Rhodovastum atsumiense: one gene and its partners. The protein of the gene in region 1 interacts with the protein of each later gene in a pairwise test. Links are inferred from orthologs where the notes say so. Each region holds a gene or a part of one and is shown in the gene's direction. Other genes may lie near its edges. The genes, in order: aceE, nth and NBY65_RS23350.

Evidence for each region.
Region 2: the proteins of aceE (region 1) and nth interact in binary tests that used the Escherichia coli proteins (3 or more experiments, as listed by UniProt). The link is inferred for Rhodovastum atsumiense from one-to-one orthologs.
Region 3: the proteins of aceE (region 1) and NBY65_RS23350 interact in binary tests that used the Escherichia coli proteins (3 or more experiments, as listed by UniProt). The link is inferred for Rhodovastum atsumiense from one-to-one orthologs.

Annotation. Positions count from the first base shown.
Region 1 is NZ_OW485601.1:6,242,523-6,245,916, forward strand. The notes cover bases 42-3,286. They hold aceE (pyruvate dehydrogenase (acetyl-transferring), homodimeric type), read left to right. Parts: upstream 42-428; coding sequence 429-3,086; downstream 3,087-3,286. Other genes in these bases: NBY65_RS28110 (CopD family protein), read left to right, coding at 42-166. Outside these bases: more of NBY65_RS28110, read left to right, coding at 1-41. UniProt on the Escherichia coli protein: Component of the pyruvate dehydrogenase (PDH) complex, that catalyzes the overall conversion of pyruvate to acetyl-CoA and CO(2).
Region 2 is NZ_OW485601.1:2,308,373-2,311,479, reverse strand. The notes cover bases 138-3,095. They hold nth (endonuclease III), read left to right. Parts: upstream 138-1,258; coding sequence 1,259-1,933; downstream 1,934-3,095. Other genes in these bases: hslU (ATP-dependent protease ATPase subunit HslU), read right to left, coding at 2,614-3,095; NBY65_RS10530 (DUF4142 domain-containing protein), read left to right, coding at 2,089-2,532; NBY65_RS10540 (DUF2244 domain-containing protein), read right to left, coding at 662-1,165; NBY65_RS10545 (helix-turn-helix domain-containing protein), read left to right, coding at 143-631. In the rest of the region: more of hslU, read right to left, coding at 3,096-3,107. UniProt on the Escherichia coli protein: DNA repair enzyme that has both DNA N-glycosylase activity and AP-lyase activity. The DNA N-glycosylase activity releases various damaged pyrimidines from DNA by cleaving the N-glycosidic bond, leaving an AP (apurinic/apyrimidinic) site.
Region 3 is NZ_OW485601.1:5,182,120-5,185,249, forward strand. What follows is about bases 53-3,033. They hold NBY65_RS23350 (ATP-binding cassette domain-containing protein), read left to right. Parts: upstream 53-678; coding sequence 679-2,388; downstream 2,389-3,033. Other genes in these bases: NBY65_RS23345 (efflux RND transporter periplasmic adaptor subunit), read left to right, coding at 53-672; NBY65_RS23355 (ABC transporter permease), read left to right, coding at 2,388-3,033. Outside these bases: more of NBY65_RS23345, read left to right, coding at 1-52; more of NBY65_RS23355, read left to right, coding at 3,034-3,130. UniProt on the Escherichia coli protein: Part of the ABC transporter complex YbhFSR that could be involved in efflux of cefoperazone. Probably responsible for energy coupling to the transport system.

The DNA of each region.
Region 1 (3,394 bases):
GATCTTCCTGGGGATCGTGGCCGGACCCTGGGCGCGGATGCGCGCCGCCATGGCAGGACGCGACCTGCGCCGGGCCGGCGGCGCGGTGCAGTGGATCCGCCGGCTGGTGACCATCAATCTGGTGCTCGGCCTGCTCACCGCGATGGTGGCGGCACTCGGCGGCTGAACGCCGCCCGCCCCTGTCACGAAGCCGCGACATCGCCCGCCACAGGAATGCGACCGTTCGCGCGGAAGGCGGCGGCGCATTCCATCGGGAATGCGCATCCTGTCGGGCCACGCAACAAGTGCCGAACAGTATCGCGGCGATGTGAGAAATTGCGGCCTACCGCGCACACCCGTGGCGTGTTGCCCTAGCAGCGTACGCCAAAGACGCGTGCCGAACGCTGTCGAAATGATATTGATCCAGATAAGAACAGGGGAAACGCGGAATGAGCAGCCTGCGGGATGCCGATCCCACCGAGACACGGGAGTGGCTGGAGTCCCTTGAGGGAGTGATCGAGGTCGAGGGCCAGGATCGCGCGGCCTTCCTGCTCGACGAACTGCTCGTCCGGGCGCGGCGGCGCGGCACCCCGGTGCCGTACTCGGCCAATACGCCGTACCTGAACACCATTCCCCCCGACCAGGAAGCGCGCCATCCCGGCGACCGCGCCATCGAACATCGCATCCGCTCCTATATCCGTTGGAACGCCCTCGCGATTGTTCTGCGCGCCAACAAGGAAAGCTCCGAACTGGGCGGGCACATCGCCAGCTTCCAATCGGCCGCGACATTGTACGATGTCGGGTTCATGCATTTCTGGCGCGCCCCTACCGACCGCCAGGGCGGCGACCTGGTCTATATCCAGGGCCACAGCTCGCCGGGCATCTACGCCCGCGCCTTCGTCGAAGGCCGGCTGAACGAGGCGCAATTGCTGCGCTTCCGCCAGGAAGTCGGCGGCGGCGGGCTCAGCTCCTACCCGCATCCCTGGCTGATGCCGGATTTCTGGAATTTCCCGACGGTGTCGATGGGCCTCGGCCCGCTGATGGCGATCTACCAGGCGCGTTTCCTGAAATACCTGCACGGCCGCGGCCTCGCCGCGACCGAGGGGCGCAAGGTCTGGGCCTTCCTCGGCGACGGCGAGACCGACGAACCGGAAAGCCTGGGCGCGATCTCGCTGGGCGGGCGGGAGAAGCTCGACAACCTGATCTTCGTCATCAACTGCAACCTGCAGCGCCTGGACGGGCCGGTGCGCGGCAACGGCAAGATCATCCAGGAACTGGAAGGAATCTTCCGCGGCGCCGGCTGGAACGTCATCAAGGTGATCTGGGGCGGCGGCTGGGACGAGCTGATCGCCCGCGACACCTCCGGCATCCTGCTGCGGCGGATGGAAGAGGCGGTCGATGGCGAATACCAGGACTTCAAGTCGAAGAACGGCGCCTATGTGCGCGAGCATTTCTTTGGCAAGTATCCCGAGCTCAAGGCCATGGTCGCCGACTGGAGCGACGAGCGGATCTGGGCGCTGACCCGCGGCGGCCACGACCCGCAGAAAGTCTATGCGGCCTATGCGGCGGCGGCGGCGCATCGCGGCCAGCCCACCGTGATCCTCGCCAAGACCATCAAGGGCTACGGCATGGGCGAGGCCGGCGAAGGCCAGAACATCACCCACCAGCAGAAGAAGATGGGCGAGACCCATCTCAAGGAATTCCGCGACCGCTTCGGCCTGCCGCTGACCGATGACCAGCTGAAGGAGATCCCGTTCCTGCGCTTCGAGGAAGGCAGCCGGGAGATGGCGTATCTGCGCGAGCATCGGCAGGCGCTCGGGGGGGCTCTGCCGGCGCGGCGCCGGACCGTCTCGCAGCCCTGCCCGGTACCGGACCTTGCGGCCTTCGAGGGACAATTGAAGGCGACCGAAGGGCGGCAGATCTCCACCACCATGGCCTTCGTCCGGGTGCTCAACACGCTGCTGCGCGACAAGAAGATTGGCCGGCGCATCGTGCCGATCGTGCCCGACGAAAGCCGCACCTTCGGCATGGAGGGGATGTTCCGCCAGTTCGGCATCTTCAGCCAGGTGGGCCAGCTGTACCGGCCGGAGGATGCCAACCAGCTGATGTTCTACAAGGAGGACACCAGCGGGCAGATCCTGCAGGAAGGGATCAACGAGGCCGGCGCCATGTCGTCCTGGATCGCGGCGGCGACCTCCTACAGCGTTTCCGACACGCAGATGATCCCGTTTTACATCTACTATTCGATGTTCGGCTTCCAGCGCGTCGGCGACCTCGCCTGGGCGGCGGGTGACATGCGCTGCCGCGGCTTCCTGATCGGCGGCACCTCCGGGCGGACCACGCTGAACGGCGAAGGGCTGCAGCACGAGGACGGGCACAGCCATGTGTTCTCGGCGGTGATCCCGAACTGCGTCTCCTACGACCCGACCTTCGCCTACGAGGTCGCGGTGATCGTGCAGGACGGGCTGCGTCGCATGGTCGCCGAGCAGGACGACGTCTATTACTACATCACCACGCTGAACGAGAATTACGAGCACCCGGCGATGCCCGAGGGCGCGGCGCCGGACATCGTCAAGGGGATGTACCTGTTCCGCGCCGCCGAGGGCCAGGGGCCGCGGGTGCAGCTTCTGGGCAGCGGCGCCATCCTGCGCGAGGTGATCGCGGCGGCCGACATGCTGGCCGAGGACTGGGGCGTGGTCGCCGACATCTGGAGCGTGCCCAGCTTCACGGAAGTCGCCCGCGAGGCGGTCGATGTCGAGCGCTGGAACCTGCTGCACCCGGACGCGCCGCCACGCCGCAGCCATGTGCAATCCTGCCTCGACGGCCATGACGGGCCGGTGGTGGCCGCGACGGACTATGTGCGGATGTTCGCCGACCAGATCCGCGCCCATGTGCCGCGCCGCTATCACGTGCTCGGCACCGACGGCTTCGGCCGGTCCGATTATCGCCGGGCCCTGCGCGACTTCTTCGAGGTGGACCGTCGCTGGGTGACGCTCGCCGCGCTGCGGGTCCTGGCGCAGGACGGCGCGATCCCGGTCGAACGCGCCGCCGAGGCGATCCGCAAATACGGCCTGGACCCCGACAAGCCCAACCCCGCGACCGTCTGAACGCCGCCCGCGCGGCCCGACGATCGACGCAACAGGGAGCGACGCCAGGATGCTGGCCATCAACGAGATCAAGGTCCCCGATATCGGCGACTTCAAGAACGTGCCCATCATCGAGGTGCACGTCCAGCCCGGCGCCCAGGTCAATGTCGATGACCCGCTGGTCACGCTGGAATCCGACAAGGCGACGATGGACGTGCCCTCGACCATGTCCGGCACCGTGGAGGCGGTGCTGATCAAGGCAGGCGACCGCGTCAGCGAGGGCAGCCCGATCGTGCGGCTGCGCGGCGAGGACGCGCCGGGGGAAGCGC
Region 2 (3,107 bases), 3.9 Mb from region 1 along the record:
AAAGATTGGATCGGAAATTTGGCCTCGCCTTGACGATCGGCGGTTGCAGCGTTAATGTGTCATCAACCTCGACCGGCGCAGCGGGTGTACGGGAGGCAGCCGATTTCAATCGGACTGGACGGCGAACAGGAGCCGAGAACGGATGTCAGGTGAGGAAGTGTTCCGGCACTCGGAAGAAGCCGGCAGTCTGCCCGATCGTCCCGAAAAGGAATCGCGGCCCAATCCCATCGACATCCATGTCGGATCGCGCATCCGCCTGCGCCGCACCTTGCTTGGCATGTCGCAGGAACGGCTGGGCGAGGCACTGGGGCTGACCTTCCAACAGGTGCAGAAATACGAGCGCGGCGTGAACCGGGTCGGTGCGTCCCGGCTGTACGATCTTTCCCGCGTGCTCGATGTGCCGATCAGCTTCTTCTACGACGACATGCCGGAAAGCCTCGGCGGGCATGGCGTCAATGGCGGGCGGCGTTCCCCGGGCCTGTCGGACGCGCAGGACAGTTTCGGCGACGACACCCTGAACCGGCGGGAAACGCTCGAACTGGTCCGTGCCTATTACCGCATCACCGATCCGAGCGTGCGCAAGCGCGTGTTCGAACTGGTGAAATCGCTGGTCCCCGACGCCGCGGCATAGATTGGTCGCGCGGCCGGCAAGCCGCGCGGATCAGCCACGCAACTGGGGATTATCGAACCGGGGATGGCGGCGGAGCTGCAGCGCCTGCTGCAGCTCCGCCGCCAGCACGCGCTTCGCCTCCTCCCCCAGCATGGTGGCCACTTCCTCCTGCAGGCCCGGCGCCGACAGGATCAGCGCCGGCACCCGTCCCGGCCGATCCCGCAAGGTGACGGACAGCCAGGGAGCCGGCAGCACCACCTCGCGCCGGCGCCCATGCCGGTCAGTGCGCACCACCTGCAGCCCGCTGTCATTCAGGGATAATGTCTCGCTCGTGCGTTCGCCGCCGGCGTGATGGCGCAGCAGCAGGGCAACGAGCAGGATCTCAGCGCCGGTGAAGCCGACCACCGGCCAGGCCCCCAGCGCCACCACGAGCGCGGCGGTCAGGCAGGATGCCGCGACGATCACGCCGATCAGGGTCCTCAGCGCGCGGGGCGAGAGGCTGCGGTGCGGTACGATGACCGCCCGAAACTGCGGCGGCGGAGCATCAGGGGGCATGAACCCGCTATATCTGGACAGGCTCGCCCGCTTGCCAGCCCCCCGCTTGCCAGCCTTCCTGCCGCCGCCGAAACTGTCGCCATGGTGGATTCCATGACTGCCGCGCAGGTGCGCGGCTTCATCGAGGCGCTGCGGCGTGCCAATCCAACCCCCCGCAGTGAGCTCGACTACGTCAATCCCTTCACCCTGCTGGTCGCGGTGGTGCTGTCGGCGCAGGCAACCGATGCCTCGGTGAACCGGGCCACCCCTGGGCTGTTCGCCGAGGCGCCCACGCCGGCGGCCATGGCGGCACTGGGCGCGGAAGGTGTGGCGAAGCACATCCGCACGATCGGGCTTTGGCAGGGCAAGGCACGCAACGTGGTGGAGCTGTCACGCCTGCTGGTCGAGCGCCATGGCGGCGAGGTGCCGCACGAGCGGGAGGCCCTGGAAGCTTTGCCCGGGGTCGGGCGGAAGACCGCCAACGTGGTGCTGAACGTTGCCTTCGGCGAAGCGGCCATGGCGGTGGACACGCATGTCTTCCGGGTGTCGAACCGCACCGGTCTCGCCCCCGGCAAGACGCCACGGGCGGTGGAGGATGCGCTGGTCAGCCGCATCCCGTCCGACCTGCTGCGCGATGCGCATCACTGGCTGATCCTGCACGGGCGCTATGTCTGCAAGGCCCGCACGCCGGAATGCTGGCGCTGCGTGGCGGCCACGTGGTGCCGCTTTCCGGACAAGACCCCGCCGCCGGTGATGAAGCCGGAAAAGCGCCGGCTGGCCTCGGGATAGCGGAAAGCTTTTTCAACGCCATCACCGCTGCATCATCAATCATACCGTCGCATATACTTGTACATTTCTAAATTTTTCGTGCGCCTGCCTTTCCAGATACAATGCGTTACTTCCGGCGCGGCTGTACTGCAGCCGCCCAAGGAAGGAAACGCTCCATGGCAAATGCTCAGGACAGCAGGTTCGTCGCGGCCGCGACAAAGTCAGGCATCGCGGAGATCAGGGAAGGTACGCTCGCGATCCAGCGCTCTCCCAATATCGCGGTCCAGGAATACGGGTTCTGGATGCAAACGGATCATACGGTGCTCAACCAATTGCTTGCCACCGCCGCGCGAGCCGCCGGCATCCCGGTCCCGACCACCCTGGATCCGGAGCAACAGGCCGGGATCGACCGGCTGTCCCGGTTGCACGGCGCGGCCTTCAGCAGGGCCTTTCTTCCCAAGGAGGTCACCGATCACCAGGAAGCCCTGGCGGTGTTCCGTACCGAGGTCCAGCGCGGCCAGGACCCTGGCCTGGTCAGGCTCGCCAGGACATCGATCCCCGTGATCGCGGCCCATCTGACCGAGGCGCAGACCCTGCAGGCGGCCCACGCCTGGAGCTAGGCTTTCGGTCAACGGGATTGCCCGCCGCAGCCAGGAACGGGCCATCCCCGGCCCGTTCCCGGTCGTGCAACATCCGCCGCGCTACAGGATGAAGCGGCTCAGGTCGCCCTTCTGCGCCAGCGGCGTCACCCGCTCGCGCACATAGGCAGCGTCCACCACCACTTCCTGCCCGCCCCGGTCCGAGGCGCTGAAAGAGATCTCCTCCAACAGCTTCTCCATCACCGTGTGCAGCCGCCGCGCGCCGATGTTCTCCACGCGGTCGTTGATGTCGGCCGCGAGATCCGCCAGCGCGTCCACCGCGTCGTCGCTGAAGGTCAGCTTCATCCCCTCGGTGCCGATCAGGGCCTGGTACTGCTTGAGCAGCGAAGCCTCCGGCTCGGTCAGGATGCGGCGCAGATCGGCGCGCGACAGCGGCGCCAGCTCCACCCGGATCGGCAGGCGGCCCTGCAGCTCGGGCAGCAGGTCGGCCGGCTTGGCCAAATGGAACGCGCCCGATGCGATGAACAGGATGTGGTCGGTCTTCACCGGGCCGTATTTGGTGGACACGGTCGTGCCCTCGATCAGCGGCAGCAGGT
Region 3 (3,130 bases), 1.1 Mb from region 1 along the record:
GGCACGCGGATCGAGCAGCTCGACCAGGCGCGCGCGTCGGTAGCGACCGCCCAGGCCAATCTCGCGCATGCCGAAGCGGTGTTCGCCCGGCAGGAGGAATTGGTGCGCCGCGACGTGTCCTCGCGCCAGGCCTATGACGACGCGCGCATGGCGCTCGATGCGGGGCGGGCCCAGCTCGACCATGCCAAGGCGGTGCTGGCCGAGGCGGTGGCCGGGCCGCGCGCGGGGGAGATCGAGGCGGCGCGGGCGACGCTGCGCGAATCCGAGGCGGCCGTTGCCCTGGCCGCCGAGGCGCTGTCGCGCACCCGGCTCAAGGCCCCGGCCGATGGGGTGGTGATGACCCGGGTGATCGAGCCGGGCACGGTGGTGCTGCCCTCTGCCCCCGTCTACTCCATGGCGATTTCCGGCGAAGTGTGGGTGCGCGCCTTCGTGCCCGAGCCGCTGCTCGGCCGCGCCGCGCCGGGGCGTGAGGTGCAGGTGCGCACGGATGGCGGGCGCGTCTATGCGGGGCGTGTCGGCTATCTCTCGCCGGTCGCCGAGTTCACGCCGAAGACGGTGGAGACGCCGGAATTGCGCACGCAGCTGGTCTATCGCCTGCGAATCCGCATCACGGCGCCGGATGACGGGCTGCGCCAGGGCATGCCGGTGACGATCAGCCTGGGCGGGGAGTAGCCGGCCATGCTCGCCGGGATGGCGGGCCTGCGGCATGTCTTTCCGGGGATGCGCGGGGCGTCGCCGGTGGTGGCGCTGGAGGGGCTGGACGCCGGCATCGAGGCGGGGGTCATCACCGGGATCGTCGGCCCGGACGGCGCGGGCAAGACCACGCTGCTGCGCCTGCTGGCGGGGCTGCTGAAGCCGAGCGCCGGGCGCGTGACAGTTCTCGGCCATGACATGGCGACCGAGGCGGCGGCGGCGCATCCCTCGATCGGCTACATGCCGCAGCGTTTCGGCCTGTACGAGGACCTGACCGTCGCCGAGAACCTGTCGCTGTTCGCCGACCTGCACGCGTTGGACGCGGCGGTGCGGCAGCAGCGGATTCCGCGCCTGCTGGGCTTCACCGGCCTCGCGCCGTTCACCGCGCGGCTGGCCGGGAAGCTTTCCGGCGGGATGAAGCAGAAGCTCGGCCTGGCCTGCGCGCTGCTGGCGCGGCCGCGGCTGCTGCTGCTGGATGAGCCTTCGGTCGGCGTCGATCCCGCTTCCCGCCGCGAGCTCTGGGCGATGGTGGCGGCGATGCTGGATGAGGGGCGGGCGGACGGCATGGGGGTGGTCTGGGCCACCGCCTATCTCGACGAGGCCGAGCGGTGCGGGCGCGTGCTGCTGCTGCACGAGGGCCGCCTGCTTGCCGCCGGGCCGCCCGCCGGGTTCCTGGCGCCGTTGCGCGGGCGTGTGGCGCGGCTCGCGGTGCCGGCGGGTGGGCGGCGGGCAGTGCTGCGGCAGGTGGTGGCGCATCCGGCGGTGCTGGACGTCGCGGTGGAGGGCGATGCGCTGCGGCTGGTGCTGCGGGCGGGCAGCGCCATGCCCGACGCCGCTGCGTTCGGTGGTGGGGTGCTGACACCGGTGCCGCCCCGCTTCGAGGACGGTTTCGTCGACCGGCTGGCCACGGCGCCGCCGGTGGTGCCGCCGGAGCCGCCGCGCCCGGCGGCCGCGCCCGGCCCGGCGATCGAGGTGCGCGACCTGGTGCGCCGCTTCGGCGCCTTCACCGCGGTCGACCATGTCAGCTTCGCGGTGGCGCGCGGCGAGATCTTCGGGCTGCTCGGGCCGAACGGTGCGGGCAAGTCCACCACCTTCCGCATGCTGTGCGGCCTGCTGCGGCCGTCCGGGGGGGCGGCGCGGGTGGCCGGGCTGGACCTGCTGCGGGCGCCGGCGGCGGCGCGGGCGCGCATCGGCTACATGGCGCAGCGCTTCTCGCTGTACGGAGAGCTGACGGTGGCCGAGAACCTTGCCTTCTTCGCCCGCGTCTACGGCCTCGCCGGACGGGCGCGGGCGGAGGCGATCGCGGAGGCGCTGGAGCGGTTCGAACTGGCCGAGCAGCGCGGCAGCGTGGCCGGCAGCCTGCCGCTCGGCGTCAAGCAGCGGCTGGCCCTGGCCGCGGCGCTGCTGCACCGGCCGGACATCCTGTTCCTCGACGAGCCGACCTCCGGCGTCGATCCGCTGGCGCGGCGGGCGTTCTGGGCGCGCATCGGGGCGCTGGCGCAGGCCGGCGTCACCGTGCTGGTGACCAGCCATTTCATGGACGAGGCGGAATACTGCGACCGGCTGGCGATCATCAGCGGCGGGCGGCTGATCGCGACCGACACGCCGGCCGGGCTGAGGGGGCGGGTGCGCCGGCCCGACCTGCCCGAGCCGACGCTGGAGGACGCCTTCATCCAGTTGGTGGGGGCGGCGTGATGGCCGGCCGGGCGGCCACGCTGCTGCGCCTGCGCGGTCTGCTGCGCAAGGAGGTGCTGCAGGTTCTGCGCGACCCGTCCTCGCTGCTGATCGCCTTCCTGCTACCGGTGGTGCTGCTGCTGGTGAACGGCTACGGCATCTCGCTGGATGCGCGCGAGATGCGGCTGGCCGTGGTGATCGAGGCGCCCGCCGAGGACAGCCGCGAAGTGTTGCAGGCGCTCGCCGCCTCGCCTTATCTCGCGCCGGTGCAGACCACCAGCGCCGCCGAGGCCGAGCGCCTGCTGGTGGCCGGCACGGTGCGGGGCATGCTGGTGCTGCGCGAGGAATTCCTGGCCCGGCTGGCCCGGCCGTCGCGCTGGCCGGCCCCGGCGCAACTCGCAGTGAATGCCACTGATCCCAATACCGCCCGCATCCTGGAAGGCTATGTGCAGGGGGCGCTCGCCACCTGGATGGTGGGGCGGGCGCAGGAACGCCGCCTGCTGCCGCGCGGCGGGGTGACGCTGGAACACCGTTACTGGTTCAATCCGGAGCTGCGCTCGGCCGATTTCATCGTGCCGGGCATGGTGGCCTTCGTGATGTCGATGGTTGGCACCCTGCTGACCGCGCTGGTCGTCTCCCGCGAATGGGAGCGCGGCACGATGGAGAGCATGCTGGCCTCGCCGGCACGCCTGCCGGAGATGATCGCGGCGCGGCTGGCCTGCTATTTCGCCCTTGGCATGCTGGGCATGGTGGTGTCGGTGCT